Regions from separate parts of the Amycolatopsis sp. lyj-109 genome, predicted to be linked through region 3. Evidence: riboswitches for the same ligand, from Rfam matches in the RefSeq annotation. Region 3 holds a riboswitch; each other region holds the start of a gene.
What was found. Region 3 has a riboswitch for S-adenosylmethionine ahead of thrC (threonine synthase). Riboswitches for the same ligand answer to the same signal wherever they lie in the genome.

Region 1: linked by a shared signal. The riboswitch ahead of ACLJQF_RS18060 (methionine ABC transporter ATP-binding protein) and the one ahead of thrC (threonine synthase) in region 3 are both predicted to bind S-adenosylmethionine.
Region 2: linked by a shared signal. The riboswitch ahead of ACLJQF_RS27780 (aminotransferase class V-fold PLP-dependent enzyme) and the one ahead of thrC (threonine synthase) in region 3 are both predicted to bind S-adenosylmethionine.

The regions. Positions count from the first base shown of each region.
Region 1 is NZ_JAJPWR010000007.1:240,784-250,960, forward strand. Features, by position in the region: gene pth (aminoacyl-tRNA hydrolase) at 1-348, shown strand, start outside; gene ACLJQF_RS18025 (DivIVA domain-containing protein) at 370-708, shown strand; gene ACLJQF_RS18030 (DivIVA domain-containing protein) at 891-1,247, shown strand; gene ACLJQF_RS18035 (fatty acyl-AMP ligase) at 1,311-3,068, opposite strand; gene ACLJQF_RS18040 (adenylate kinase) at 3,093-3,680, opposite strand; gene ACLJQF_RS18045 (ATP-binding cassette domain-containing protein) at 3,677-5,443, opposite strand; gene ACLJQF_RS18050 (ASCH domain-containing protein) at 5,447-5,854, opposite strand; gene ACLJQF_RS18055 (4-(cytidine 5'-diphospho)-2-C-methyl-D-erythritol kinase) at 5,851-6,813, opposite strand; gene ACLJQF_RS18060 (methionine ABC transporter ATP-binding protein) at 6,923-7,936, opposite strand; SAM riboswitch class I at 8,146-8,236, opposite strand; gene rsmA (16S rRNA (adenine(1518)-N(6)/adenine(1519)-N(6))-dimethyltransferase RsmA) at 8,362-9,198, opposite strand; gene ACLJQF_RS18070 (transglycosylase family protein) at 9,379-10,177, opposite strand, start outside.
Region 2 is NZ_JAJPWR010000013.1:94,945-105,121, forward strand. Features, by position in the region: gene ACLJQF_RS27755 (AsnC family protein) at 1-619, shown strand, start outside; gene ACLJQF_RS27760 (RluA family pseudouridine synthase) at 616-1,545, opposite strand; gene lspA (signal peptidase II) at 1,542-2,135, opposite strand; gene ACLJQF_RS27770 (hypothetical protein) at 2,213-2,791, opposite strand; gene ACLJQF_RS27775 (hypothetical protein) at 2,796-3,392, opposite strand; gene ACLJQF_RS27780 (aminotransferase class V-fold PLP-dependent enzyme) at 3,409-4,752, opposite strand; SAM riboswitch class IV at 4,792-4,906, opposite strand; gene ACLJQF_RS27785 (M23 family metallopeptidase) at 5,109-5,753, opposite strand; gene ACLJQF_RS27790 (potassium/proton antiporter) at 5,844-7,322, opposite strand; gene ACLJQF_RS27795 (ArsR/SmtB family transcription factor) at 7,420-8,175, opposite strand; gene ACLJQF_RS27800 (penicillin-binding transpeptidase domain-containing protein) at 8,303-9,928, opposite strand; gene ileS (isoleucine--tRNA ligase) at 10,008-10,177, opposite strand, start outside.
Region 3 is NZ_JAJPWR010000011.1:114,568-124,744, reverse strand. Features, by position in the region: gene ACLJQF_RS25060 (ComEC/Rec2 family competence protein) at 1-486, shown strand, start outside; gene ACLJQF_RS25055 (DUF4231 domain-containing protein) at 496-915, opposite strand; gene thrC (threonine synthase) at 1,160-2,425, opposite strand; SAM riboswitch class I at 2,438-2,571, opposite strand; gene holA (DNA polymerase III subunit delta) at 2,720-3,700, shown strand; gene rpsT (30S ribosomal protein S20) at 3,818-4,078, opposite strand; gene ACLJQF_RS25035 (EamA family transporter) at 4,436-5,299, shown strand; gene ACLJQF_RS25030 (VOC family protein) at 5,323-5,697, shown strand; gene ACLJQF_RS25025 (class I SAM-dependent methyltransferase) at 5,694-6,314, opposite strand; gene lepA (translation elongation factor 4) at 6,430-8,280, shown strand; gene ACLJQF_RS25015 (Uma2 family endonuclease) at 8,415-8,984, shown strand; gene ACLJQF_RS25010 (hypothetical protein) at 8,997-9,575, opposite strand; gene ACLJQF_RS25005 (pyridoxamine 5'-phosphate oxidase family protein) at 9,602-10,048, opposite strand; gene ACLJQF_RS25000 (hypothetical protein) at 10,090-10,177, opposite strand, start outside.

The DNA.
Region 1 (10,177 bases), on a different contig from region 3:
GTCGGCGCGGCGCGGTTCTACAAGGTCGAACCGTCCGGCCTCGTCGTGGTGCACGACGAGCTCGACGTCGACTTCGGCGCGCTGAAGCTCAAGCTCGGCGGCGGCGACAACGGCCACAACGGTCTCCGTTCGATCACGAAGTCGCTGGGCACCCGCGACTACTACCGGGTGCGGTTCGGCATCGGCCGGCCGCCCGGCCGTCAGGACCCGGCAGACTTCGTGCTGAAGGATTTTTCGACGGTTGAGCGCAAGGAACTCGCGTTGGAGGTGGACCGGTGCGCGGACGCGACCGAAGCGCTGATCGCCACCGGCCTCGCGGCCGCGCAGAACTCCTTCCACGCGGGCTGACATGGGTGGCGAGGTGAAGCCATGACCCCCGACGAAGTCCGGTCGATCGCGTTCGGCAAACCCCGGTTCGGCCGTCGCGGCTACGACGAAGACGAAGTGGACGCGTTCCTCGACCTCATCGCGGAGGCGCTGGCCGGGCGGAACATCCTGACGGCGGACGACATCCACTACGTCGAGTTCACGATCATGCCGGTCGGCATGCGCAGCTACGACCAGGCCCAGGTCGACCTGTTCCTCGACGAGGCCGAAGCGGCGCTGGTGGCGATGCGGACCCCGCCTCCTCCTCCGCCTCCGCCTCCGCCGACGGAGGTCGATGAGCCGCGGCGGCCGGAGGGCCCGCGGAAGTGGTTCGGGCGCTGACGGCGCTTCTCACGGTGTGAATCCGGCCACACAGCGCTCGGTAGCACACACTCACCCGAAGGCGGGCGCGAGGCTGCCCGTCGGGGTGAGGTTGGGAGCAGCCCCTTCCGGGGAGCCTGTCCACGGGTTAGGACGGTGTACGGGAGTTTCGCACCCGCCCACCCCCGGAATCGGAGAGTTCCATGTCGTTCACCGCCGAAGACCTCGCCGAGGTCACCTTCGGTAACGCCCCGATCGGCCGCCGTGGATACGCCAAGCACGAGGTCGACGCGTTCGTCCGGCGGATCGCCAAGACGCTCGCCGACGAGGACGACCTGACCGCCGCCGAAGTGCACCACGCGATGTTCGCGAAGCCGCTGATCGGCAAGCGCGGCTACGACGAGCGCGAAGTCGACGAATTCCTCGACACGGTGGAAGACCAGCTCGCTTCCCGCACCGGCCACGCCCCGGACCTCCCGGGCGCCCGCAGTTCTTCGGAGGCCACCGCCGAGCGCGCCACCCCGCCAACACTCCGCGCAGTCCGCGTCCAGCAGCGCTGAAGCGGGCACTTTCACGTGAAAGTGCCCCACCCTGGAGGCGGCACTTTCACGTGAAAGTGCCCGTTAGGCGTCGGCGTTCTTCTTGATCCGGTCCGCGAACTGCTGCGCCGTCGCCGCGCGCTTGACCTTGCCCGACGGCGTCTTCGGCAGGCTGCCCGCCGGGAGCACCACCACCGCGTACGGCCGCATGTCGACGGCGTCGCGGACTCGCGCCGACACCTGCTTCATCAGGCTCTTCTCGGCTTCGGCGTCACCCGCCAGCTTCGACTCCACGACCACCGCGAACCGCTCGCGGCGGCTGCCCGCGTCCAGCCGGACGGCCACCGCGTTGCCCGCGCGCACGCCCTCGACCGAAGTCGCCGCGCGCTCGATGTCCGTCGGGTACAGGTTGCGGCCGCCCATGATGATGACGTCCTTGCGGCGGCCGCAGATGACGATCTGGCCGTCCACCAGGTAACCGAGGTCGCCGGTGTTCAGCCACCCGGCATCGTCCTGCGTCGAGACCGGGCCGTCCATGGTCAGGTAGCCGGGCGTCACGGCCTCGCCGCGCAGCCGGATCTCGCCGACCTGACGCTCACCCAGCGGCGAACCCGCGTCGTTGACGATCTCCGCCTCCAGCCCGTCGAGGGGCCGGCCGAGCAGCGCGAACGACCGGACGCTGTCGGTCCCCCGCCGCGGGTCGCCTTCGGGGACGGGCACCGCGCGGTTGTCCGCCTCCAGCGCGTCGGCTTCGACGACGTCGAGGGTGAGGCCGGTGAACAGCGGCGCGAACGACACCGCGAGCGTCGCTTCCGCCATGCCGTAGGCGGGGAAGACGCACTCCGCCGGCATCTTGAACCGGGCGCCGGCGTCCACAAAGGTCTGCACGGCGGCCTCGTCGACGGGCTCGGCGCCGTTCAGCGCGATGCGCAGCTTCGAGAGGTCGTAGGCGTCGTCCTCGTCGACGCGGGCCATCCGGCGCCCGACGATGGCGTAGGCGAAGTTCGGCGCCGCCGTCGTGGTGCCGTGGTACTTGGTGATCAGCTCCGGCCAGATCAGCGGCCCCGAGAGGAACTCGACCGGCGTGATCTTGACCAGCTCGACGCCGAAGGTCATCGGCACGGTCAGGAAGCCGACCATCCCCATGTCGTGGAACGTCGGCAGCCAGGAGACCATCACGTCGACGTCGAAGTCGAACTCCGCGCGCTCGACCATGGCCTTGACGTTGGAGTACAGGTTCCCGTAGGTGATCCGCACGGCCTTGGGGTCGGCGGTCGAACCGCTGGTGAGCTGCAGGAGCGCGGTGTCGCCCTCGTCGGTGGGGACGACGTCGGCCAGCGGCTCGGCCGCGGTGAGCTCGGTGATGAGCTGGAACCCGATGCCCTTCTCGGCCAGCACCGGCGCCAGCTGGTCGAAGGGTTCGCCCAGCAGCACTGTGACATTCCGGGGCCTGGCCCCGGGCCCCGGCCGGGGGGCAAGCCCCCCTGGACCCCCCAAAGCGTCCTGGTCCGAACCGATCATCCCCAGGATCCGCACGGTGTCCTCGGCCCACTCGGCGAGATCGGTGCGCGGGGTCGGCTGGTGCAGCATGGTGACGCTGCCACCGGCCAGCCACACGGCCTGCACGGTCGGCGCGATCAGCACCGGCGCGGCGGCCAGCACCGCAACGGCACCTCCGCGCTCGAACCCCCCGGCGACGAGACCACCGGCGATCCGCCGCGCCTCGGCGTGCACCTCGGCCCAGGTCCGCCGGACCGGCTCCTTCGGCTCCCCGGTCACCATGCCGCGCTGCTGCCCCCGCTTCGTCGCGGTGGCGACGAGCGTGTCCACGAACCTGCTCATAGCGGGAACATTACTGTCTCGGTGTCAACGTCCGCCGCGCAAAGCGGAAACCGGCCCGCGGAGCCAGCGGTCCACTTGCCGTTGCCCCCGCAGCCGCACGACGACGAGGCCGGGGTGGCGGTTCTCGTCGATCACCTTGCGGACCCGCGCCCGCATGATCGGGTGGTACCGCCACGCGACCCGGACGATGTGTTCCCGGTCGGTGAAGACGCCACGCAACGGACCTTCGACGTTCCCCGCCGCGATCTCCGAACCGCGGCCGAAGCGGCGTTGCAGGGTGCGTTTGACGACCCGGGCCATCGCCAGCGCGCGCGGGTGGTCGAGCCACACCAGCACGTCCACGCGCGCCGTCATCCGTTCCCGGACCTGCTCGCCCTGCCACTCGATCGCCCAGACGTCACCATCCAGGAAGCCGAGCACCTCGGCCTCCCAGGTCTCCCGCACGGTCCAGCCGGGCCCGAGGTAGAAGGATTCGAGCGAGACGTACGGCACGCCCAGCCGCTCGCACAGGGCTTGCGCCAAGGTCGACTTGCCCGAGCCCGCGGAGCCCGCCACCGCGATCCGCCGCACCGGGCGCCCGAAGGGTTCGCCCGGGCCGACCACCCTGGTCATTCCAGCAGCTCGGAGGTCTCCAGCCAGCGGGCCTCGACGTCCCCGATCTCGCCCTGGACGCCCTTCAGCTCGGCGTTGAGCTCCATCAGCTTCGCCGGGTCCGTCGCGGCTTCCAGCAACGACGCGTGGAGCTTCTTCTCCTTGGCGTGCAGCTGGTCGAGCTTGCGCTCCAGCCGGCCGAGGTCCTTCTGCGCCGCGCGCAGGTCCGCCGCCGACTTCTTCGCCTCGGTCTTGGCCGCCGTCGGAGCTGCCGCGGCCGCCGGTTCCTTGGCGACGGCGCGGCGGTTCAGGTACTCCTCGATGCCGCCCGGGAGGTGGGTGATGCGGCCGTCGCCGAACAGCGCGACGATCGTGTCGCAGACGCGTTCCACCAGGTAGCGGTCGTGGGACACCACGACCATCGTGCCCGGCCAGCCGTCGAGGAGATCCTCCAGCTGCTGCAGGGTGTCGATGTCCAGGTCGTTCGTCGGCTCGTCGAGGAGCAGCACGTTCGGCTCGGCCATCAGCAGCCGGCACAGCTGCAGGCGCCGCCGCTCGCCGCCGGAGAGGTCGCCGACCGGGGTCCACTGGCGCGCCTGCGGGAAGCCGAGCTTCTCGCCGAGCTGCGACGCCGTCATCTCCTGCTTGCCGAACACCACCCGCCCGGCCACCTGCTCGATCGCCTGCAGCACGCGCAGGTCGCCGGGCAGGTCGTCGAGCTCCTGGCGCAGGTGCGCGAGCGCGACCGTCTTGCCCTCGATCCGGCGGCCGGTCGAGCCCTCGACGTCGCCGCCGAGCAGCTTCAGCAGGGACGTCTTGCCCGAGCCGTTGATACCGACGAGGCCGATCCGGTCGCCGGGACCGACCCGCCAGGTGACGTGGTCGAGCAGTGTCCGCTCGCCCACCGTGTACGTCGTGTCTTCCAGTTCCAGCACGGTCTTGCCGAGCCGCCGCTTCGCGAACGCCTGCAGCTCGACGGAATCGCGCGGCGGCGGGACGTCGGCGATCAGCGCTTCGGCCGCCTCGATGCGGTAGCGCGGCTTCGACGAGCGGGCCTGCGGGCCGCGGCGCAGCCACGCCAGCTCCTTGCGGGCCAGGTTCTGGCGCTTCTCCTCGGCCGTCGCGGCCAGCCGGGCGCGCTCGGCGCGCGCGAAGATCCAGTCGGCGTAGCCGCCTTCGTACTGCTCGACGCGGCCGTTCGCGACCTCCCACGTCAGGGTCGCGACGGTGTCGAGGAACCACCGGTCGTGCGTGACGACCACGACCGCGATCCGCCGGTTCAGCAGGTGGTCGGCGAGCCACTGGACACCTTCGACGTCCAGGTGGTTGGTCGGCTCGTCGAGCACGACGAGGTCGAGCTCGCCGGTCAGCGCGGCAGCCAGGGAGACCCGGCGCCGCTCCCCGCCGGAGAGGTTCGCGGTGGGCGTGTCGAGCCCGATCGCGGTGATCCCCAAGCCGTCCACTATGGACCGGACGCGCGCGTCGGCGGCCCATTCGTGCTCGGCGCCGTAGCGTTCGAGCACGACTTCGCCGACGGTACTGCCGTCCGGGAGCTCGGTCCGCTGGGTGACCACGGCCATCCGCAGGCCGCCGACGTGGCTCACCCGCCCGGAATCCGGCTCGGCGAGTCCGGAAAGGACTTCCAGCAGGGTGGTCTTGCCGCCACCGTTGAGGCCGACGACGCCGATGCGCTGTCCGGCCGCGACGCCGAGGGAGACGCCGTCCAGCAGTGGCTTCACCCCGTAGGACTTGCTCACCGACTCCAGGTTGACCAGGTTGGCCACTGCTCAGCCGATCCTCTCTACGATGACGAACCGGGACGCCACGACCATGGTCGTGTCGTCCACGGTGAATTCCGGATCTTCGAGCGCGGCGCGCATTTCGGCGCTCTGCCAGTACTCCGTGTGGCCGGCGCGCCATTCGGCGACGCTCGTGTCGCCCTCACCCTCGTCGAGCGCGTGCTGCAAGTCCACTTCGGACAGAGGAAGCACGCGCACCTCGGTGGTTTCGAGCACAGCGACCCCGTTGCCGGCCGAGTCGATCATCAGCTCACGCTCGCCGACGACGGGCAGTTCTTCGCCGTACTTCTCGTATTCGGCGACCAGGCCGGTCGTCGACGTCTTCTCCCCGCGCAGGATCGCCGCGACGAGCTTGTCGCGCAGCGGGCCGGGGAACGCGAACTCGGCGTGCTTCACGCGTGCACCCGCGGCGGTGCCGGACGGGGTGCGTCATCCCCGCCGACGGCGCGGGCGCCGGGGACCGGGCCGTGGGCCACCCGGACCGTCCGGCACACGCCGGCGCCCGACAGCTCGGCCGCGACCTCCACCGCCGACTGCGCGCCTTCGCAGAGGAACGCGCACGTCGGGCCGGAACCGGACACCGTGCCCGCGAGCGCGCCCGCGTTGACGCCCGCCCGGAGCGTGCGGCGCAGGTCGGGCCGCAGCGAGACCGCGGCCGCCTGGAGGTCGTTGCCCAGCAGCAGGGCCAGCTGGCGCGGATCGCCGGAGGCCAGCGCCTCGACGACCGGCGTGTGCGAGCCGATCCTGGGCGGGTTGCCCGCCGCGCGCAGCCGGTCCAGTTCGCCGAACACCTTCGGCGTCGACAGCCCTTCGTCGGCGAAGGCCAGCACCCAGTGGAACGTGTGCCGCGACAGCACCGGGACGAGCTGCTCGCCGCGGCCGGTGCCCAGCGCGGTGCCGCCGTAGATGGCGAACGGGACGTCGCTGCCCAGTCCGGCGGCGAGCTCGGCCAGCTCGTCGCGGGTGACGTCGAGGTTCCAGAGGCTCGCCAGCCCGACGAGCGTCGCGGCCGCGTCGGCGCTGCCGCCCGCCATGCCGCCGGCGACCGGGATGCCCTTGCGCAGCACCACCCGGACCTTCGGCTCTTCGGTGCGCCCGACGTGCGCGGCCAGGGCCTCGACGGCCTTCCAGGCCAGGTTCTCGGGGCCGGTCGGGACCGTGCCCTCCCCCTCGCCGTAGACCTCGATGCCGGGCTCTTCGGTGACCGCGACGGTCACCTCGTCGGTCAGCGACAGTGCCTGGAACACGGTCACCAGCTCGTGGTAACCGTCTTCGCGCAGGTCGTCGACCGACAGGTGCAGGTTGACCTTGGCCGGGACCCGGACGGTGACTGGGGGCGGAACTACGGCGAGCACCCGACCAGCCTACGTGGCCCCCGCCGCTCACACTTCCGGCAGTAACTTCGTGAAGGCCACCTTGAGGAACTTGTACTTCCTCAAGGTGGCCTTCACGAAGTCGGGCCGGTCAGGCAGCCGCGACACCCTGCGGGCCGCGGGCGGTGTGCGTCACGTGGCCGCCGCGCTCGGCGACCCAGGCCAGCGCCGCGTCGGCCCGCTCGCCGCGGACGCCGAGGCGGAAGCGGCCGACCGGGGTGTCGCCGATGCGGGTCAGGCCGCCGCCGATGGTGGCGAACTCGACGTCGAAGCGACCGGCGGCCTCGGGCAGCAGCGCACCCACCGACGCGAAGCCGACCAGCACGACGTCGGCCGCGCGGTCGTAGCGCGCCACCTGCGCGCGGGTGGTCTCGATGGCCGGCAGCAGCGCCTGCGCGGTGCGGCTGGCCGGGTCCGAGATCAGGTCGAGCACCGTGCCGCGTTCGACGACCGTGCCGTCCTCCAGCACCGCGACGTCGTCGCAGACCCGGCGGACCACACCCGCGTCCGGCGTCGTGACGACGACGGTGACGCCCAGCTCGGAGCGCGCCCGGTCGAGGACGGCGAGCACCGCGCCGGCCTCCTCCGGGTCGACGCCGGCGGTCGGGTCGTCGGCCAGCAGCACGGCCGGGGCCGCCGCCAGCGCCTTCGCGACCGCGACGCGGCGGAGCTGACCGACGGACAGCTCGCCGGGACGCTGCGCGGCACGCGCGGTCAGGCCGACGAGGTCGAGCAGCGAACCGACCCGGCTGCGGCGCTGCGGGCCGTCGACGCCGAGCTGCTCGAGCGGGGAGGCGATGTTGCCGGCGATGGTGCGCTCGGCGATCAGCTCCGGCTTCGTCGAGACGACGCCGAGCTGGCGGCGGATCTCGCGGAGCCGGCGGCCGTCGAGGGTGCCGGTGTTGAGGCCGTCGAGGCGGACGACGCCGCGGTCGGGGCGCTCCTGCAGGGCGATGCACCGGGCGAGGACGGACTTGCCGGACCCGGCGGGACCGACCACGCCGAACAGCGAGCCGGCCTGGACGTCGACGCTCACGTCCCGCAGCGCGACGACGGAGTTTCCGTTGGTGGCAAAGGTTTTGGACAGGTTTTCGACGGTGATCACGAAGGCTCCAGAAAACAGGGTGCACGCAGCGCGCAGCACCCGGCCGCAAGCGAGTTCCGTCCTGTTCGGACGGTGCATGAAGAAGAGGTGGACCGGGTCGGACTAGCTCAGTTGGAGCGTCGACATGCGGTCACGGAGCGGCGGCCTTCGTCGACTACGCGACGCCTGGTCAGGAGCAGGGGGCGAGCTACCCTCTTCATCGAAAACGGCCTCCATCGGTCCTGGCGGTAGCACCTGCCCTGTGGAGGGTGGTTGCTGCGACTTCGGCGAGCCAGGTCTCTCAGTCGCTCGGGATGGACGTACTGAGTAAAACCGATCCCACGGAGCGAAAGCAAGCCCGTTGGCCCAGATCACACGAGTGGCGGTGTCCGGATCGCGGGATCATGAGCGGCGAGGGCGTGTTTCACGCTTCCACTGTGGAGTGCCTAACGGGCGGCGGCGATCCGGGCGAAGGCGTGTACGTCCAACTGCTCACCACGGGTTCTCGGGTCGATCCCGGCGGCCGTGAGCAGCTCACCGGCCCGTTCGGCCGAGCCCGCCCAGCCCGCGAGCGCGGCCCGGAGCGTCTTCCTGCGTTGTGAGAAGGCGGCGTCCACCAGGCCGAAGAGCAGCTCCCGGTCTTCGGACGCCGTCGAGTCGCCACGTTCGAAGGCGACGAGCGCGGAATCGACGTTCGGCACGGGCCAGAACACCGAGCGTGGCACCGCGGCGACTTTGCGTGCACTTCCGTACCAGGCGAGCTTGACGCTGGGCACGCCGTAGATCCGGCTGCCGGGGCCGGCGGCCATCCGGTCGGCGACCTCGGTCTGCACCATCACGAGGCCCTTCTTGAGCGAAGGCACCTCGGCCAGCAGGTGCAGCACGACGGGCACGGCGACGTTGTAGGGCAGGTTGGCGACGAGAGCGGTCGGCTCGCCGAGTTCCTCGCGGGTGACGCGCAGGGCATCGGCCCCGACGACGGTCAGCCGTTCCGCGGCTTCGGGGCCCCGCTCGGCGACGGTCTTCGGCAGCCGCTCGGCGAGCTTGGGGTCGATCTCGACGGCGACGACCGGCGCCCCGGTGCCGAGCAGCCCGAGCGTCAGCGACCCGAGCCCGGGCCCGACCTCGAGGACGACGTCGTCCGGGGTGATCCCGGCGAGTTCGACGATCCGGCGGACGGTGTTGGGATCGTGCACGAAGTTCTGCCCGAGCTTCTTGGTCGGCCGCACGTCGAGTTCGGCCGCCAGCCCGCGGATTTCGGCAGGTCCCAGCAGTTCAACCACCGGACGAGCCTACTTGAACCCGGAACTCGCGTGATCAGCGGCGGATCTCGCGTGATTGAGCGGGCATCACGCGTGATTGGGAGGGCATCACGCGTGATTGGAGGGGCATCACGCGTGATGCCTTTTTGCGCACGCGAACCGGCCCCCGTCCGTGTGGACGGGGGCCGGTTCGAGGAGCTGTCAGGCCTTCTTGCCGCAGACCGGCCAGGCGCTGTAGCTGCCGCCGCGGCCGGCCTTGACCTTCTCGGCGACCGCGATCTGCTGCTCGCGCGAAGCCTGGTTCGGCAGCGCGGCGTACTCGTCGCCGCCGTAGGCGTCCCACGTGCGCTTGTCGAACTGGAGGCCGCCGTAGTAGCCGTTGCCGGTGTTGATCGACCAGTTGCCGCCCGACTCGCACTGCGCGATGCGGTCCCACGCGGAGCCGTCGCCGACGGCCGGGGTCGGGGCTTCCTTGCTGCCGACGTGGATGATCTTCGGCTTCGGCTGGGTGATGACCTTCTCGGAGATGCTCTCCCGGCCGGTCTCCTTGCCGTTCTTCTGCGTGACCTTGTAGGTCACTTCCTTCTCGCCCGGCGTGCCGGGGTCCTCGACGCTGGTCTTGCCCTTGGTCAGGTTCGGGTCGTCGACGCGCTGCTCGGGCGGGTCGATGGACTCCTTCTGGACGACCGTCGAGACGCCGGTGCGGCTGACGTGCACCTCGGCGCCGTCGGTCAGCTTGACGTCCAGGCCACCCTCGGCCTTGTCCTCCGGGCCCAGGGTGAGCTTGTATTCGCCCAGGAACTCCTTCGTCGTGACCGCGGTCGTCTTCACCTGCTTCGGCGCGTTCCCGCCGTCGTACAGCGTGATGTTCTTGAGGGTCTTGATCTCGACAGTCGCGCCCTGCAGCGGCAGCTCGCCGCTCTTCGGCATCGACATCCACGTGCCGGCCTTGTCCATCTCGGACATGCCGAGCTGGCTCAGCGCGTCGCCGAGGTGGGTC
Region 2 (10,177 bases), on a different contig from region 3:
CCAAGGCACGCCGTCCGGGCCGCATCAGGTCCAGGGGACGCCGTCCAGCCGCCACCCGGGCCCGCAGCAGCACCCGCCCCGGCCGTTCACGCCGCCGCCGGTGCCGCTCGACCCGGCCGTGAGCACGTGGGGCGTGCCGCAGACGGCGTCGTGGGCCCGCGGCGACGAACCCGCCCGGCCGAGCGGGCCCGCGGCCGGCAAGCGGGGCAGGCTCGGCGAGGTGATGGAGACCCAGGGCCTGGAGGGCGAGCAGCTGTCGGTGCAGCTCCTGGAAGTCCAGGACCCGGCCGACTACCTGTTCAGCGCGGCCGGGTACCGCCTGGAGGACGGCGAACGCGCGGTCGTGGTGCACACCGAGATCACCAACCGCGGCGCGATCCCGTTCGCGTCGCTGCCGGACAACTACCTCGAGCTGCTCGCGGCCGACGGACGGCCGATCGGCAAGGCACCGGTGTCGCTGACGTCCCGGCCGCCGCACCGGATCGGCGTCAAACCGGGCGAGACGCTGGGCGGCCACACGGTGTACGTCCTGCCCGACGCAACCCGCGTGGTCTCGGTGCGCTGGAGCCCGCGGCCGGAGCCGGACGAGCGCACGATCACCTGGTCGATCGAGGACTAATAGCTTTCGTCGCGCAGTTTTTCCAGGGCCTTCGCCAGATCGTCCGGGTACTCCGACTCGAACTCGACCCAGCGGCCGTCCGCGGGGTGCGCGAAGCCCAGGGTCTTCGCGTGCAGCCACTGCCGGCTCAGGCCCAGGTGGCGGGCCAGGACCGGGTCGGCGCCGTAGGTCAGGTCGCCGACGCAGGGGTGCCGCAGCGCCGAGAAGTGGACGCGGATCTGGTGCGTCCGCCCGGTTTCGAGCTTGATGTGCGCGAGCGACGCCGCCCGGAACGCCTCGACGACCTCGTAGTGCGTCACGCTCGGGCGGCCGCCCTGGACCACCGCGAACTTGTAGTCGTGGCGCGGGTGGCGGTCGATCGGGGCGTCGATCGTGCCGCGCATCGGGTCCGGGTGGCCCTGGACGATCGCGTGGTAGCCCTTGTCGACCGTGCGTTCCTTGAACGCGCGCTTCAGCACGGTGTAGGCGTGCTCGCTCTTGGCCACCACCATCACGCCGGTGGTGCCCGCGTCGAGCCGGTGGACCACGCCCTGGCGCTCGGCCGCCCCCGAGGTCGCGATGCGCAGGCCGGCCGCGGCGAGTCCGCCGACGACGGTCGGGCCGGTCCAGCCCGGGCTCGGGTGCACCGCGACGCCGACCGGCTTCGAGATCACCACGATGTCGTCGTCGTCGTGCAGGATCTGCATGCCCGCGACCGGCTCCGCGACGATCTCGACCGGGTTCGCCGGCTCCGGGAGGGTGATCTCCAGCAGGCCACCGCCGGAAAGCCGGTCGGACTTGCCCGCGGGACGGCCGTCGAGCAGCACGTCCCCGGACTCGGCGAGCTCGGCGACGACCGTGCGGGACAGTCCGAGCAGCTTGGCGAGGCCGGCGTCGACCCGCATCCCGTCGAGCCCGTCGGGCACCGGGAGCATCCGCGAGCTCACGCCTGTTCCTCCTGCGTTTCCGGCTTCTTCTTGTCCTTGGTCGACGTGCCGTCGTAGTCCTTGCCCAGCAGCGACAGCAGCACGATCAGAGCGCCACCGACGCAGATGGCGGAGTCGGCGATGTTGAAGATCGCGAAGCCCTTGCCGTTGGGGGCGAACGCCGAGATGAAGTCGACGACGTGGCCCTGCAGCCCGCCGGGCGCGCGGAAGATGCGGTCGGTCAGGTTGCCGGTGGCGCCGGCCAGCACGAGGCCGAGGCCGATCGCCCAGCCGATCGAACGCAGCCGCCGCGACAGCCAGATGATGGCGATGACCACGGCGAGCGCGACCAGGGCGAGCACCCAGGTCATGCCGGTGGCCATCGAGAACGCGGCACCGGGGTTGCGGATCACCTGCAGGTAGATCAGCCCGCCGAGGATCTTGACCGGCTCCTTGCCCTCCAGGTTGGCCACGACCAGGTTCTTCGTCACCAGGTCGACCGCCCAGAACACGACGGCGACCGCGAAGACCCAGCCGACCCGCCGCTTCGGCAGCAGCGGCTTCGCCGGGACCTCCGGGTTCTCGGGCGCGTCGGCGGCCGGATCGGGCACCGCATCGGCGGGCGCGGCGGTGTCGGGTTCGGAGTGGCTGGGCTCGGTGCTCACCGGTCCATTGTCCACGGCGCTGGTCAGGCCGCGGCGGGCCCGTCCGGCCGCGGGCGCAGGAGCACGGCGAACGCGGCCGCGAACAGCACGCCCGCCGCGGCGAGCGCCCCGGCCACCGGGGGTAGGAACACGGTCGCGACCAGCGCGAACACCCCGGCGACGGCCAGCAGGAACCCGCTGCGCTCGTAGCCGGCCAGCAGCACCAGGCCGAGCGTCGCCAGCAGGGCGCCGCGGACGTCGCCGCCGAGCCGGAACTGGAGGGCGCCGACCAGGTCGAGCAGCGGGACGGCGGCCAGCGCCCCGAGCGTGCCCAGGACGAAGCGGCCTGGCTGCGGGCGTAGCTGCCGCCAATACCAGGCGGCCACGGCGAGAACCACGCAAGCGAGGCCCGCGAGCCAGCCGAGGGTCGCCGACGGCACCACGTCGTAGGCGACTGCACTCGCGTACGTCGTGCCGCTGAGTTCGTTGGTGGCGAGGCCGTGCAGCCGCTGGTAGCCCCGCGGAGCTTCGACGTGGGCCGGGACCAGGTCGACCGCAACCATCACGAGCAGCGCGAACCCCAGCGCGGCCAACGGGAACCAGGACCTCCGCGGACTCCCCATCGACTCAGGGTATCGAGCGCGGGTTTCCCCGCAGCAGGGTGATGAAGGCGGCGGCCAGGAGGATCACCGCCGAGCCGAGGACGCCCACCACGTCCGCCGAGAGCACCACGGCGACCAGCGCGAACGCGGCCGTCGTCAGCAGGACGAACCGGCTGCGTTCGTACGCGGCGAGCACGAGCAGGCCGAGGGTGGCCACGAGCGGGCCGCGCAGGCCGTCGCCGAGCCGGAACTGCCAGGACCCGACCAGGTCGAGCAGCGGGACGGCGAGCAGCGCGCCGACCGTGCCCAGGACGAACCACCCGGTGCGGGCGGGCCGCAGGGCGAGCGCGTACCAGACGGCCGTGCCGGCGAGGACCACCCCGAGCGTGACCAGCCAGGCCGGCCCTTCGGGCAGGCCGCGCCCGAACTCGTAAAACTCGTCCAGGGGCCGCCACTGCGCCTGACTGTAGGTCGGCCCGGCCGAGGGCGCCGGCCCGAGCAGCAGGTTCGCGGATTCGCTCTCGGCCTGGCTGCGGCGCGACAGCAGCTGCACCGCGGCCAGGGCGATCTCGGCGAATCCCAGCAACGCCAGCGGAAACCAGAAACGCGGCCCTCTCCCCATCGGCCCAGGCTAGCGCTCAGCAGAACGGCGGCAGCTCCCGCGGGTCGCCGACCGGCGCCCAGCGGCCGTCCACCTTCGCGTACTCCCAGCGGGCTCCGCGGGCGACGATCTGCCGCAGTGCCAGGAGCACGCGGTCGACGTGCTCCTCGGTGCTGCCGAGGCCGAGGCTGACGCGGACCGCCTGCTGCCCGTCGCCGCCGGTGACGCCGATCAGCCGCTTGGCCGCGATGTGGGCGCAGAAGGCGCCGTCGCGGACGCCGATGCCGTACTCGGCGGACAGCACCGCGGCGAGCCAGCCCGGGTCGAAGCCGTCGACGACGAAGCTGACCGTGCCGACCCGGTCGACCGGCGCGTCGAACAGCCGCAGTTCGGCGCAGCCCGGGAGGCTCTCGAGGCCCTTGCGCAGCCGGGTGAGCAGGGCCTGCTCGTGGTTTTCGATCGCGGCCCAGTTTTCGCCGAGGGTTTCGCACGCGACGCCGAGCGCGTAGACGCCGACGGTGTTGGGCGAGCCGGCTTCGTGGCGCTCCGGGCCGGTGTTCCAGACGACGGCGTCTTCGGTGACGAGCTTGGTCGCGCCGCCGCCGGCGAGGTACGGGCGGGCCGCGCGCAGCCAGTCGGCGCGGCCGATCAGCGCACCCGCGCCGAAGGGCGCGTACAGCTTGTGGCCGGACAGCGCGACGTAGTCGACGTCGAGTTCCCTGAGCGAGATCCGGCGGTGCGGGGCCAGCTGGGCGGCGTCGAGGGCGACGCGGGCGCCGTGTTTCCTTGCCACGGCGGCGATCTCGGCCACCGGGAGCAGCTCACCGGTCACATTGGACGCTCCGGTGACGACGACCAGCCGCGGTCCCTGCGGGGCGTCGGCGAGCGCTTCGTCCACAGCGGACACCGCGGCGAGGCGGGTCCGCGGGGTCGGCAGGCGCCGGACGTTCGGGCCCTGCCACGGCAGGAGAGCGGCGTGGTGCTCGGTGTCGAACACGATCACCGTGGTGTGCCGCGGAAGGCTGCGGGCGAGCAGGTTGAAGGCGTCGGTGGTGTTGCGGGTGAAGACGACGGTGTCGGTCCGCCGTGCGTCGACGAAGCGGCGCAGGACGTCGCGGGTGCGCTCGTAGAGCTTGGTGGAGACCTGCGACGCGAAGCCGGCGCCGCGGTGGACGCTGGCGTACCAGGGCAGGAACTCGTCGACCTTCGCGCGGACGGCGTCGAGGCACGGGGCGCTCGCGGCGTGGTCGAGGTTGGCGTAGCCGATGTCCCCGCCGGTCACCAGCGGCACCCGCAGCGACGCTCCCGCGACGGCGGGAATGTCGCGAGTCTCAGGGATTTCGCGGGTTTCGGGCTGGGTGCGGTCGATGGCGAGAGTCATCGGGGTGCCTCCTCGGCGATCCGGGGGACCCCGGCGAGGGGCCCGCGCTTGCCCGTCGCACGACGCGACCGGCCCGGTCTTCACCCGGGGCACCCCACCGCGGTAGGAGGGTTGCCGGCCAGCAAGCCGGGGCTTCGCGCTGGCACTCATGACCTGAGTCAGAAGGTAACCGAGAAACCGGCGGCCGGCCAAGTCCCGCTTCACATTCTGAGACGCCGCTCACAGACCGTGAGCGGCACCGAGCGCCCCAATGTGGCCTTCGTTGCGTCTGACGCACCCAAGGCGGCCTTCGGTGCGTCTGACGCACCGAAGGCCGCCTTGGGGCGCTGGCGACCCGCCAACAGGGACGCGCGGGATCAAGGACGTGCGCGGAACCGGCCCGGCAGCTGGACCACCGCACCGTCCGCGAGGTGCGTTGCGGTGCCCGAGTACTGCTCGGACCCGGCGGTGAAGCGCCAGCCGCCGAGGGTCTTGCCGTCGATCGGCTCACCGAGGGCCTCCGCGACCGTTGTCGCAATCCGGGAGAAGGCGACGCCGTCCCAGTCGCCCGCGGCCGCGTCCGGGAGCGTCCAGAGCGTGAAGTGCACGTGGGCACCCGTGCTGCTGCCGCCGCACGGCAGGGCGTTGCCGGTCGAGCCGAGCACGGCCCCGGCCTCGGCCCGCTCGCCGTCGGTCACCCGGATGCCCTCGAGGTGGTAGTAGCCGGTCCGCCACCCACCCGGGTGATCGAGGGTCACCCAGTCGCCGCCGGCGCAGTGCTGCAGGTGGACCGTGCCGGCCAGCGGGGCGCGAACCGTGCCGTCGGCGGGGCTGAAGTCGATCGCGTTTTTCACGCCGGTGCTGCCGTCGTCGGAGTGGATGCCCGCCGAGTAGACCTGCTGGCCGGCCTCGAACGGCAGGGTCAGCGCGGGAAAAACCTCGGCGGCCGCCGGAGCGGCGAGGAGTCCCACGGCCGCGGTGACCGCGGCGGCCAAGCCCGCCCATCGCACAGAAAGGTTCACGGCGGGTTCTCCTCTGGCGCCAAGTTCACTCAATCGAGCGCACATTAAGCCAAAAGAGGGACTATTGGGAAGGCTGTTCGTTAATTTCCGTTACTGGCCGGACTCGCCCTTCCAGCGAGCCAGACGGCCGGCCCGGTCGACGGCGCGCAACCGGCGTTCGACCGCGTCGCGGACCGCGCTCGTCGTGACGACCAGCAGCTGGTCGTGCTCCTGCAGCCGGCTGGTCTTCTGCGGGGTGAAGCCGGTGCCGTCGCGCACGACCAGGCTGATCGTCGCCCCGATGGGCAGCCGCAGCTCGGACAGGTACACGCCGTGCAGCTTCGACCCCGGCTGGATCCGGACCTGCAGCAGTTCGGCGCCCAGCTCGTCCAGCGGCGCGGAGTCGACCTCGATCTCGTGCGCCTCGGACTTCTTGGCCAGCCCGAGTTTGCGCGCGAGCGGGCCGAGCGTCGCCCCCTGGACCAGCGTCAGCACGACGACCAGCACGAACACCGCGTCGACCAGCCGCTGCGCGCCCGGCAGGCCCTGCGAAAGCGGGATCATGGCGAGCACGATCGGCACCGCGCCGCGCAGCCCGGCCCACGACAGGAACGCCTGTTCCCGCCACGGCAGCCGGAACGGCAGCATCGACAGCACGACCGAGACCGGCCGCGCCAGCAGCAGCACGACCGCGCCCGCGACCAGGCCCGGCACGATCGCGTCGAGCAGCCGGCCCGGCGAGGCGAACAGCCCGAGCAGCACGAACAGCCCGATCTGCGCCAACCAGCCCAGGCCCTCGGCGAACGACAGCGTGTCCGACCGGTGCGGCAGCCGCGAATTGCCGAGCACCAGCGCGGCGACGTAGGTGGCGAGCAGCCCGGACGCGTGCAGCAGCTGCCCGGACGAGTACGCCACGACGCACACCGCGACCGTCGCGAGCGGGTAGAGGCCGGTCGCCGGCAGCGCGGCCCGGCGCAGCGCGATGCCGCCGAGCCAGCCGAAGGCCAGGCCGATCGCCAGGCCCGCCGTCAGCTCGTAGACCACCAGCAGCGGCAGCGTCCAGTCCACAGTGGTGCCTTCGGCCAGCACCACGACGGCGATGTAGGCCGGCGCGTCGTTGATGCCCGACTCCAGCTCGAGCGCGCCGGTGAGCCGGTTGCCGATCCCCGCCGTGCGCAGCACCGAAAACACCGCGGCCGCGTCGGTCGAGGCGAGCACCGCGCCCCACAGCAGCGCCAGCCGCCAGTCCAGGCCCAGCAGCCAGTGCAGGGCGGCCCCGGTGGCCGCGATGCTCACCACGACAGCCACTGTGGACAGTGCGATTCCCCGGCCCAGCGCGGGTTTCACCGCCGACCACCGGGTGGTCAGGCCGCCTTCGGCGAGGATCATGACGAGCGCGGCGAGCCCGAGCGACTGGGTCAGTTCGGGATTGTCGAACCGGATGCCGAAGCCGGCTTCGCCCAGCAGGACGCCGATCCCCAGGTACAGCAGCAGCGAGGGCAGGCCGAGCCGGATCGACACGCGCACGGCCAGCACGGAGGCGAGGAGCACGACGCCGCCGACGCCGAGCAGCACGGGAAGCTGGTCCATGCCCGCCTCCTCCCGAGTGCCGTGGGGCCCTCAGAATAGTGAGGCGCGGGGGTTAACTCGTTCGTGTACCGCTGCCCGGCGTCGGACACCCGGTGTGTTAAGGCGCCGGGACACCACCGAGCGCGGCGAGATCGACACCGAGAGCGGCGAACGGCTCCCCCGCCGCCGGCAGCACCTTGACCGCGCGGTGGCCGTCCCGGGCCACCCAGCCGGCGTCGACGGCCCGGTCGAGCAGCGCCGCGGGCAGGGCCCCGGCGAGGTGGTCGCGACGCTCCGTCCAATCCAGACAGTCCCGCAGCAGCGGCCGCCGCCCGGCGGCGACCGGCACGCCGAGGTCCGCCAGCACCGCGCGCCCGCGCGGGGTCAGCGCCAGCCCGTCGGCGGTGTCGACCAGGCCGGTGGCCAGCATGCCGTCGCGCACGGCGACGCCGAGCTCGCCGGCGAGGTGGTCGTAACAGGTCCGCGCGAAGCCGAGCCGCCGCGCCCGCAGTGAGGACTTCAGGCCGGTCACCGGCCGGTGACCGGCGGTTTTTCGGGGGCTCCGGGTGGCGGAGCCCCCGGCCCGGGGCGAAACCCCGGATGTCACTGCATGCTGGGCCAGGTGCTCGATCAACTCGGCGACGCGTGGGTCGGCGATCCGGACGTAACTGGCCCGCCCCTGCTTGACGCGGGCGACGAAGCCCGCTCCGGCCAGCCGCGTGACGTGCTCGCTGGCGGTCGAGAGGGCGATCCCGGCCGCCTTCGCGAGCTCGCCGACGGTCCAGGCCCGCCCGTCCAGCAGCACGAGGCACATGGTGGCCCGGCTCGGGTCGGCGAGCACCGCGGCCACCTCGGCCAGCGCGATCGTCTCCATGCCCCCACGCTACGACCCGCACCCTTCGGCCCCTGCCGAACCTTCGCGTCCTGGTGGGCACTTTCACGTGAAAGTGCCCACCAGGACGCGTAGCTTTCACGTGAAAGCGGCGCGGGGGCCGGGGGGGTCAGAGGGCCTTGAGGAACTTGGCGGCCACCTGGACCGCCGGGCCCGAGTCGTTCGAGTTCTCCAGGACCACCGCGAAGGCCACGTTCCCGCGGTAGCCCACGAACCAGCCGGTGGCCTGCTTGCCGTCGCCGAACTGGGCGGTGCCGGTCTTGCCGAAGACGTTCCCGGCCGCACCGGCCGCGCGGCCGGTGCCGCTGGTGACCACCGCGCGCATCAGCTTCCGCACTTCGCCGAGCACCGACGCCGGCGGCGGCGAGTAGCCCTTGACCACCGTGGTCTCCAGGTCGTGCCACAGCCGCGGCGTGATCGCCTTGCCGGTGGCGACCGTCGCGGCCATCAGCGTGCCGCCGAGGGCGCTGACCTGGATCCGGCCCTGGCCGAATCCGTCCTCGACCTGCTCGTCCTTGCTCGCCGCGGGCTCGACCTTCCCCAGTTCGGTCTTGATCCCCGGGATCTCGTAGTCGGCGTTGAGGCCCAGTTCGTCGGCCGCCTTCTTCAGCCCGTCCGCGGGCAGGCCGAGCGCGAGTTGCCCGAACGTCGTGTTGCAGGAGCGCGCGAACGCCGTCTGCAGGTTCGTCGCGCCCAGCTCGAAGCCCTCGTTCTTGACCGTCCGCGTGCCGATCGTCGCCGTGCCGGGGCAGTCGACCGGTGACGTCGCCGAGAGGCCACTCTGCTGGACCGCCGCCACCGCCGTCGCGATCTTGAACGACGACCCCGGCTCGTACAGCCCGTTGAGCGCCTTCGGCGAGTTCCCGGCGGCGCCGTTCTGCGCGACGGCGAGAATGTCGCCCGAACCCGTGTCGAGCGCAACGAGCATCGCCGACCCCTGGTAGTCGCTCACCGCGGCCTGGGCGGCGCTCTGCGCGGTCAGGCTCAGGCTCGACACGAGCGGCTTCGCCCCTTCGGCCGACGTCTTCCCGAACAGCGTCTCGACGCTCGTCCCACGGGCATCGACGCGCTCGACGGCGAAGCCCTTGCCGGCCGCGGCCGTGACCTGCTCGATGAGAGCCGAGCGCAGCAGCGGGACCGGGTTGCCGTCGATCGTCCGCACGCCGCCGGGCCCGGTGATGATCAGGGGCTTGCCGTCCCGGTCGGCGACCGCGGTGGCGTCCTGCACGGCGGTGTTGAGCACCAGCCGCTGGCCCGCCTCCAGCTTGGGGTGCACCAGCGACGGCGCCCAGTGCACCAGCCACTTCCCGCTGCTCTGCACCAGCTCGAACGGCACGTCGTAGGTCCAGACCTGGCCCGGCTTCAGCGTCCACGACATGCTGAAGGTGCCGCCCGTCTGCTTCGCCCCGGCCGGGGACGGCTGCAGGACGGTCAGCTTGGCGGCCACCGACGTCGGGTTCAGCGTGTTCCGCGTGGCCCGCAGTGCCACCGCGGCGGCCGCGTTGTCATCGGTCAGCCGGCCGGCCGCGTCGGGGTTGTTCTCGGAAAGGTCCTGCAGGTACTCGGTGATCGCCGAGTTCGGGTCGAGCGCGCCGGGACTCTCCACCGAGGTCGCGCCGGTGGCGGCCTCCGGCGTCGATCCCCCGCTGTTCAGCAGGAAGAACGCCACGACCACGACCACGACGACCAGCAGCGCGCCGCCGATCAGGATGCCGCGTCTCTTGCCAGGATTCATTCCGGTTCCCTCCCCCATGCCCACCACCGTCGTGAGTGGCAAGTCGGGTTCTAACCCTACTTACCACTCACGACCGGCGTCAGGCTTTGGCGACCGCCACGGTGACCTTCGTGCCGTCCCCGACCGTGCCGGCGAAGCCCTCGGCGACCGGGCCGTAGGTCACCGACGTGGAGAGGGTCTCCGAGGCCAGGAACTGCTCGTGCGTCCGGGCCGCTTCGACGACCTCGGCGGGCGCGTCGACGGTCAGCG
Region 3 (10,177 bases):
GCGCTGGTGGAACTGAACCCGGGCGAACGGCTGGACTGGCCCGGCCTGGCGCTCGACGTCCTGGGCCCGCGCTACGTGCCGGCCCGCACGGACGGGCCACCGGACGGCACGACGATCAACAACAGCTCGGTGGTGCTACGAGCGGAGACCACGGCGGGCCGCGTCCTGCTGACCGGCGACGTCGAACTGGCCGCGCAGGCGGACCTGCTGGCCGACATCGGAGATCTGAAGGCGGAGGTGTTGAAGGTGCCCCATCATGGCAGCCGCTACTCGCTGCCGGCGTTCCTCGCGGCGGTGGCCCCGCGGGTGGCATTGGTCAGCGTGGGGGCGGGAAACAGCTACGGTCACCCCAGCAAGTCCACAATAGACACCCTGACGGCCCTCGGCGCGCGAGTCACCCGCACCGACGTGGACGGCGACACCGCGGTGGTCACCGGAACGGCGATCGCCCGCCGCGGCGAGCCGCGCGGTCCACCTCGCCGGTGAGGCGGACCGTCAATTCTTCTGGGCGTTCTCGTGGGTCAGGCGGCTGCGCTCGACGGTCATCCGACGTCGAGCCCATTGCTGGCCGCCCTCTTCGGCAAGAGTCTCGACGCGGGCGACCAGCACCTGGACGGCGTCCGCGCCTTCGTAAGGCGGTGACGACTGGAGGAACAATGCGGCTTCACGCTCGATCGCGTAGCCGACCTGGCTGTGCTCCACCCAGTTCTCGTGCAGGCCGAAGGTGGTCCGGACACCGGTGGCGATCAGCACGAAGGCGCCTATCGCGGCGATGATGACCGAGTCGAGGTGGGCGGCTGCGGCCACCGGAATCGCGGCCGAACCGGTGAGAGCGGCGACTTCCACGGCGGCGTATCTGATGCGGTCTCGCCGAGACCCCTTCTTGTACCACCGCCACCTCGCGACGACCGTCACCGGCAAGGCTTGGCCGTCGCGCTCGGCCGTGACCATCCAATGCTTGCCGAGATCTCCGGACGTGTCCGCAGCCCACTTCATCCCGAACCCCCCGCGATCGAGTCAACGCCCTGGCGGGTGTCGACCCTAGCGGCCCGATAGTCCGGAAGGAGGTGTTGCCGTCAAAGGCGAGCCGCGCGGCCCGCGTCGCCGCCTCGCCGCTGAGTGCCGGGGCGGGCCAAGAGGTGCCCGCCCCGGCCGGAGCTCAGTAGCCGAGAGCCTTGTTCACGGCCGCGGCCGAGGGCGGCAGGGTGGCCTTGGGGCCCACGTGGTTCTCGATCGCGTCGAGGGTCTTGAGGCCGTCGCCGGTGATGAGCAACACCGTCTCGGCGTCCGGGTCCAGCTTGCCCGTTTCGACCAGCTTCTTCGCCGTGGCGACGGTGACCCCGCCCGCCGTCTCGGTGAAGATGCCCTCGGTGCGGGCCAGCAGGCGGATGCCTTCGACGACCTCTTCGTCGGAGACATCCTCGATCGCGCCGCCGGTGCGGTTGACGATGTCGAGCACGTACGGGCCGTCGGCCGGGTTGCCGATCGCCAGCGAGCGGGCGATCGTGTCCGGCTTCACCGGCTGGACCACGTCGTGGCCTTCGCGGAACGCGGCCGACACCGGCGAGCAGCCGGTGGCCTGCGCGCCGAACACCTTGTACGGGCTGGCGTCCACGAGACCGAGCTGGCCCAGCTCGCGGAAACCCTTGTCCACTTTGGTCAGCTGCGAACCGGAGGCGATCGGGACGACGATCTGCGGCGGGATGCGCCAGCCGAGCTGCTCGGCGACCTCGAAGGCCAGCGTCTTCGAGCCCTCCGAGTAGTACGGCCGGACGTTCACGTTGACGAACGCCCACTTCGGGTGCTCACCGGCGAGCTCGGTGGCAAGACGGTTGACGTCGTCGTAGTTGCCGTCGATGGCGATGAGGTCACCGTCGTACACCGCGGTGGTGAGGATCTTGGCGCGCTCGAGGGTCTTGGGGATCAGCACGACCGACCGCCAGCCGGCGCGGGCCGCGGCGGCGGCCGTCGCGTTGGCCAGGTTGCCGGTCGACGGACACGCGAGCACCTCGAACCCGAACTCGCGGGCCGCGGCCAGCGCGACGGCGACGACGCGGTCCTTGAACGAGTGCGTCGGGTTGCCGGTGTCGTCCTTGACCCACACGCGTTTGAGGCCGAGTTCCTTGGCGAGACGGTCGGCGCGGACCAGCCGCGTCGCGCCCGGCTCGGTGTTCGGGATCTCTTCGACGTTGGACGGAACGGGAAGGAGCTTCTTGTAGCGCCAGATGTTCTTGGGGCCGGCCTCGATGTCCTCGCGCCGGACGCGGCCGAAGTCGTAGGCGACCTCGAGCGGCGAGAAGTCTTCGGCGGAGACGAACTCCGGAGCGAGCGGCTGCCGGTGGCCCTCTTCCTTCGACACCAGTTCGACGGCGGGACCGAGATCCGGGGTCTTCGTGGTGGAGGTCGTTCCGAGGGTGGCGGTCATCGCGAGGTTCCTTCCTCATCTGCCCCGCCGAAGCGGGCCGGAATTGGCACCGTGGTCGTCAGCTATCCCGCGATCGCGGGATGACAGGCTGTACGCCGGTTGCCGGGGCTTCGTCGGGCCGTTCCCTCTGCCCCTCTGGATGAGCGGTATTCAGTTGTCGGTGCCACGCACGCCGGAATTTCCGGGGCGGGCTGCCTCGGCTACACCGTACGACATCGCGCTCGGACCGTGCCACGGTGGCCGCCCGACATCACCGGAGCGGAGGCACGGGAGCGCAAGTGAGAGGATTCCCGGGTGACCGCGCAAGCCACCGCCCCGGCCCCGCTGCAGCTGGTGCTGGGGGAGGAAGAACTGCTGATCGAGCGGGCCGTCCGCGAGACGCTCGCCGCCGCCCGCGCGATGGACCCGACCGCGGAGCTGACCCGCGTCCGGGTGTCCGATCTCACAGCCCCTGAGCTGGCCGAACTGGTCAGCCCGTCGCTGTTCAGCGAAGGCCGGGTGATCGTCCTCGAGTCGGCGCAGGACATCTCGCAGGAGCTGTCCGATGCCGTCGCGGCCTACCTGAAGGACCCGGCGGACGGGGTCGTGCTCGTCGTCGTGCACACCGGCGGCGGCCGCAGCAAGGCGGGCAAGTCGCTCCCGGCTGGGCTGAAAAAGGCCGGCGCCGTCGTCACCGAGTGCCCGAAGCTGACCAAACCGGCCGAGCGGGAGCAGTTCGTGCGGCACGAGGTGCGCCGGGTGGGCGGCAAGATCGACCCGGCCGGGGTCGCCGCTCTCCTCGACGCCGTGGGCTCCGACCTGCGGGAACTCTCCTCGGCGGCGACGCAGCTGGTCGCGGACACGGGTGGCGCCGTCGATGCCGACGCGGTCCGCCGCTACCACCGCGGCCGGGCCGATGTGACGGGCTTCGCGGTCGCGGAGAAGGCGGTCGGCGGCGACCGTTCGGCGGCCCTGGAGTCGCTGCGCTGGGCGATGCAGCTGGGCGTCCCGCACGTCCTCGTCGCCGACGCGCTGGCTGACGCGGTCCGCACGATCGCTCGCGTCTCCGGCGCCGGCCGGGGCAACCCGAACCAGCTGGCGGGCGAGCTCGGCATGCCGCCGTGGAAGATCCGCAAGGCGCAGGGCCAGTCCCGCGGCTGGAACCCGGACGGCCTGGCGACGGCGATGCGGGTGGTCGCGCGGCTGAACGCCGAGGTCAAGGGCGCGGCGGCGGACCCGGGCTACGCGCTGGAACGAGCGGTCCTCGAGGTGGCCGCGGCGAAGGGCGACCGCTGATTGCTGCGGGCGGCGCCGACCATCGGACAGCGCGCCGGGGCGTGCCGGCTCTCGAGCCGCGTCCGGACATGAAGAAGGCCCCGGCCGAAGCCGGGGCCTTCCCAGAAATCAACCAGCTCAGAGCGCGTTGACGCGCTTGGCCAGCGCGGACTTCTTGTTGGCGGCCTGGTTGGCGTGGATGACGCCCTTCGAGACGGCCTTGTCGAGCTTCTGGGCGGCGTCGCGCTGGAGCTCGGCGGCCTTGGCCTTGTCGCCGGCCTCGGCGGCTTCGCGGACCTTGCGGATCGCGGTCTTCACCGAGGACCGGATCGCCTGGTTGCGCAGACGCGCCTTCTCGTTCGTCGTGATGCGCTTGATCTGCGACTTGATGTTGGCCATAGGGCAACTCCTGTTTCACTCGGTGAGATTCGCCGCCGCGCTGAAGTGGCCCCGCTCGAATGAGCCGGTTTCCTCCATGACGGAATGCCGCACGGGCAGCGAGCGACAACTCTAACAGCCGGGCCGCCGGCGCCCGGCGCCGGGAGTACCGTGGGTGACGTCAGTGCCTAGGGTTCCGTCGCCGGTCCGAGCGGTCCGCACCACACGCGGTCCGCACCACACTGTCCACCACAACCAGGGCCGGCGGGTCTGGTCCGAGCGGCACCATCGGCGGGCCTGGACGGCCGGTCGTTCATCTGACGGGGCAAAAGCCTGGAGGACCCGGTTTTCGCGCGCGCGAAAACCCGAAGGGGTCCCGTGAACACCACCGCCTTGTCCCTCGTCCTCGTTGCCGCTGTCGTGCACGCCGGGTGGAACCTGGCGGCCAAGCGGATCTCCTCCGGTGGCACCCAGTTCGTCTGGCTCTACTGCACCGTCGGCGCCGTCTTGATGCTTCCGGTCACGATCGTGCTGCTCGTCGTCGAGAACTACCGTCCACAGTGGAGCTGGCTGCTCGCCGCCGTGGTCACGGCCTTCCTGCACATCGCCTACGGCGTCGTGCTGCAGCGCGGGTACCGCGTCGGCGACCTCTCCGTCGTCTACCCCGTCGCGCGCGGCACCGGGCCGCTGCTGTCGGTGCTGGCCGCCGTCCTGGTGCTCGGCGAGCGGCCGGGCCCGCTCGGCCTGCTCGGCGCGTTCCTGGTCGTCGCCGGGGTGCTGGTGATCGGCACCGGCCGCAAGGCCGGCGACCCCCGGGCGGTGAAAGCCGGGATCCGCTACGGCCTGCTGACCGGGGCCGTCATCGCCGGGTACACGCTCTGGGACGCGCATTCGGTGACCGGCCTCGGCGTGCCGCCGGTCGTCTACTTCGGCCTCGGCTCGGTCCTGCAGAGCGTGCTGCTCGTGCCCGGCGCGCTGGCCGATCGCGCCGAGGTGACGCGGATCTGGCGCGAGCAGCGCCGCGAGGTCGTCCTCGTCGCGGTCCTGTCGCCGATCGCCTACATCCTCGTGCTGTTCGCCCTCACCATGGCGCCGGTCAGCCTCGTGGCGCCCGCCCGGGAGCTGAGCATCGTGCTCGGCGGTCTCGCCGCGTGGCTGGTCCTGGGCGAGCGGGACGCCGTGCGGCGGCTGGCCGGGTCGCTGATCGTGCTGTCGGGCATCGCGGCGATTGCGGCCGCCTGAGCCCGTCCGGTAGGGATGGTCGGATGGAGATCCTGAAGAGCCGGCTGCTGATCCGCCCGCGTGACGCCGCCGCGTCCACGGCGTTCTACCGCGACACCCTCGGCCTGGCCGTGGAGCGGGAATTCCCCGGTGGCACCGTGTTCTTCCTCGGCCACGGCTCCCTGGAGGTCTCCGGCGCGGGGGAGGCGGGCTCGTCGCCCGATCTGGTGCTCTGGCTGCAGGTCCGGGACCTCGCCGGCACCCTGGCCGACCTCAAGGCGAAGGGCCTGGAGCCGGTGCAGGACGCCCGGCGGATGCCGTGGGGCCTCGACGAGGCCTGGATCGCCGATCCGGACGGCACGCGCATCGTGCTGGTCGAGGTGCCCGAGGGCCACCCGATCCGCACGGACACCCGCTAGGCGGGCTTGACGGCGCGCAGCTGCGCGGCGAGGGCGGCGAAGCCCGGCGGTTCCCAGGTCCAGGTCTGCAGGTCGGCGAAGCCCGCGGCGGCGGCTTCGTCGGCGAGGACGTGCCTGCTCACGGGCAGCCACTTCTCGTGCGCGGACAGCAGCAGCCGGCCGCCGGGGCGCAGCACCCGGAACAGCTCGGCGAACCCCGCCGCACGGTCTTCCCACAGCATGACGTTGTTCACGCTCAGGACCACGTCGACGGACCCGTCGGGCTCACCGGTGTGCGCCGCCGACCCCTCGCGGAGCTCGGCCCGGTCGCCGCAGCGCTCCTGACACAGCGTGAGCATCTCGGGGGACGGGTCGACGCCGACGGCGCGCCCGGCCAGGCGGGCGGCGGCTTCCAGGCCGACGCCGGGGCCGGGCCCGACGATCAGGACGGTCTCGTCCGGCTCGATCTTCGCGAGGTCGACGACGCGGTGTTCCGTCGCGGCGTTGCCGCGGGCCATCACCCAGCCGCCGAGGCGGCCGAGCGCGCCGGAGGGGTGACCGAACGTCCGGTCGAGGACGCGGGCGAACCCGCTGGTCTCCGACTGGGGAGGGGGTGCCGGCTGGTGCGGAGTACTCATACTTCGAGGGCACCACGGATCGCGAAACCCCGCATCGGGGATGACCCCCACCCGCACCCGGAGGGCCATGGGAAGATAGAGGTGGCCATCCCCGACTTTCCGAGGACTCATTCGAGTGACAGCGCTCAACAAGTTCGCCGACACCACCTTCACGCCTCCGGAGCTCATCCGGAACTTCTGCATCATCGCGCACATCGACCACGGCAAGTCCACCCTGGCCGACCGCATGCTGCAGCTCACCGGCGTCGTGGAAGAGCGGGCCATGCGCGCTCAGTACCTCGACCGGATGGACATCGAGCGCGAGCGCGGCATCACGATCAAGGCGCAGAACGTCCGGCTGCCCTGGAAGGTCGACGGGCAGGACCACGTCCTGCACATGATCGACACGCCCGGCCACGTGGACTTCACCTACGAGGTTTCCCGGGCCCTGGAGGCGTGCGAGGGCGCCGTCCTGCTGGTCGACGCGGCGCAGGGGATCGAGGCCCAGACGCTGGCCAACCTCTACCTGGCCTTGGAGAACAACCTCCAGATCATCCCGGTGCTGAACAAGATCGACCTGCCCTCGGCCGACCCCGACAAGTACGCGGGTGAGCTGGCCCACATCATCGGCTGCGAGCCCGACGACGTGCTGCGGGTCTCGGCCAAGACCGGCATGGGCGTCGGCGCGCTGCTCGACGAGGTCGTGAAGTCGGTCCCGGCGCCGGTGGGCGACGCCGACGCCCCCGCCCGCGCGATGATCTTCGACTCGGTCTACGACACCTACCGCGGCGTCGTCACCTACATCCGCGTCGTCGACGGCAAGATCACGCCGCGCGAAAAGATCAAGATGATGTCCACCGGTGCCACTCACGAGCTCCTCGAGGTCGGGATCATCTCGCCGGAGCCCAAGCCCAGCAAGGGGCTCGGCGTCGGTGAGGTCGGCTACCTGATCACCGGCGTGAAGGACGTCCGCCAGTCGAAGGTCGGCGACACGGTGACGTCGGAGCGGCACGGCGCCAAGGAGGCGCTGGCGGGCTACCGCGAGCCGAAGCCGATGGTCTACTCGGGCCTGTACCCGGTGGACGGCTCCGACTACCCCGAGCTGCGCGAGGCGCTGGACAAGCTCCAGCTCAACGACGCCGCCCTGGACTACGAGCCGGAGACGTCGGTGGCGCTGGGCTTCGGCTTCCGCTGCGGCTTCCTCGGCCTGCTGCACCTGGAGATCACCCGCGACCGGCTCGAGCGCGAGTTCGGCCTCGACCTGATCTCCACCGCGCCGAACGTGGTCTACGACGTGGTGCTGGACGACGGCAAGGAAATCCACGTCACCAACCCGTCGGACTGGCCGACCGGCAGCAAGATCGACAAGGTGCTGGAGCCGGTCAGCAAGGTCAGCATCCTGGCGCCGTCGGAATTCATCGGCACGATCATGGAGCTGTGCCAGAACAAGCGCGGCCAGCTGCTCGGGATGGACTACCTGTCCGAGGACCGGGTCGAACTGCGGTACAACATGCCGCTGGGCGAGATCATCTTCGATTTCTTCGACACGCTGAAGTCGCGTACGCGCGGGTATGCGTCCCTGGACTACGAAGAGGCCGGCACGCAGGCGGCGGACCTGGTCAAGGTGGACATCCTCCTGCAGGGCGAAGGCGTGGACGCGTTCTCCGCGATCGTGCACAAGGAAGACGCCTACAATTACGGCAACCGCATGGTGAACCGGCTTCGCGAGCTGATCCCGCGGCAGAATTTCGAGGTGCCTATCCAGGCCGCCATCGGTGCCCGGATCATCGCCCGCGAAACCATCCGCGCGATCCGCAAGGACGTTCTCGCCAAGTGTTACGGCGGTGACATTTCGCGTAAGCGCAAGCTGCTGGAGAAGCAGAAGGAAGGCAAGAAGCGGATGAAGACCGTCGGCCGGGTCGAGGTCCCGCAGGAAGCCTTCGTCGCCGCACTGTCCACTGAGGACTCTGGCAAGAACAAGAAGTAGGGGTGTCGCACTGAAGTGACACTGGCGCCGGTATTCACACTTCCGAGTGAACACCGGCGCCGAACCGATGTTCGATGCGGATTCTGTCGGTGCCGTCTGCTTTCCTCTGGTGCGAAGAGCGAAAGGAGGGCACCATGACTCTCATGACGGACTTCCAGTATCCGACCGGGTCGGGCCCCATGACGGTGCGCGATCTCGAGGAGATGCCGGATGACGGGCGAAGATACGAACTCGTCGACGGGACGCTGCTGGTGACCCCGGCGCCCGGATTCCGGCACCAGAAGATCGCCTACCGCCTCTACGGCGTGCTGGAGGATGCTTGCCCGCTTGAGTTCGAAGTCGTCGGGGCGCCGTTCGCGGTACACCACGGTGACAAGATCGAACTCCAGCCGGACGTCCTGGTCGGCCGGGACGAGGACTTCACCGAGAAGGATCTCCCCGCGCCGCCGGTGCTGGCCGTCGAGGTGCTGTCGCCCAGCACGGCGATCTACGACCTGAACCTCAAGAAGGCGGTGTACGAGCGGCTCGGGACCGGCAGCTACTGGGTGATCGATCCGGTCGACCCCACGCTGACGGTGTTCGAGCTGGACGCGGACGGCTGCTACCAGCAGGTGGCCAAGGCGGCGGGCGACGAAGTCCTCGAGCTCGAGCGGCCCTTCCCGGTGCGGATCGTGCCACGGGAGCTGCTGGGCCGGCTCGGCTGAGCGCAGCGCCGGTCAGTCCGGCCGGAAGTGGGTGCCGCGGAGCTGGGCGTCCAGCTGCCGGTGACGCAGTTCCTTCCGGAGCCGGTCGAGCATCGCGTCGAACAGGGCCGGGGGGAGGATCGCCGTCTGCTCGAACTGCCTCCGCTGGGGTGGCGCCGGTTCGAGCTTGCTTCGCGGCGCGTAGCGCTGCACGGAACTCTCGACGCCTCCGCCGGTGACCAGGTCGACCCAGAGGGCGTCACGCAGGTAGCCGTCGCCGAAGCGGGCCGAACGCCGGACGGTCACCTCCGCGATCTCCGGCCAGGGGACCAGGCGCGTGCTGAGGGTTCCCGCGGGCAGGCGGAGGCCCTCGTCGCCGATGGTGAGGTCGCGCAGGCCCTCGAAGCCGCGCTTGAGGTCGCGGGCGCGGGACAAGCGGTAGGCCGCGACAGCGGCGAGCACGGTCGCGGCGTAGGCGCCGCCGATCAGCCACGGCGAGAGGCCGCGCACCAGCCCGGTGGCGAGCGCCACGCCGAACCCGGCGTCGGTGACGAGGAGCAAGCCGACGAGGACCTTGACCGGCGTGCTGACGCGGGGCGGAGACTCGGACAAGGGGACGACTCCTGGGGCCGGAGGGGTCAGGGATTGCCGATTATCCGGTCTGCCCGGATGAACACCGCGACCCGCCGCTCTTCGGCCATGACGCGGTCGTACTCGACCCAGTCGTCGTGAGTCCCGGTGGCGGCGATGAAGACGTCGCGCAGCAGCTGCGGCAGGCCCGCGGGGTCGAAGGCGGGATCGGGGTCGTCGGGCCCGATGAGGTGGGTGGCGCCGGTGACGGAGAGCCAGTTCCAGCCGCGCCGGAAGGTGACGGTGGCGTGCCCGGCCCGCCGCAGTAGGAGAAGCTTGTGCGCCTTCCCGACGGCGACGTACGCGACACCCGGGGCGCCGGTCACCGGATCGTCGATGACACCGACGTTGACGACGGAGGAGTGCACGGTGCCGTCGGCGCGCGTCGTGGCGACCGTGGCGAGGCCGTGCTCCTGCAGCGACAGCGTGCGAACCTGCTCCAGATCAGCGCTCATGGCCCCAACCTAGCCCGCCGGACCGGCAGCGCGCCCCGTCTTCACGGCGCGAAGTACGCCGATAACCGTGCGCACAGGAGGCCGATGTCCGCCCGAGGCGCCCCCGGCCAGTCGACATCCATCCACCCG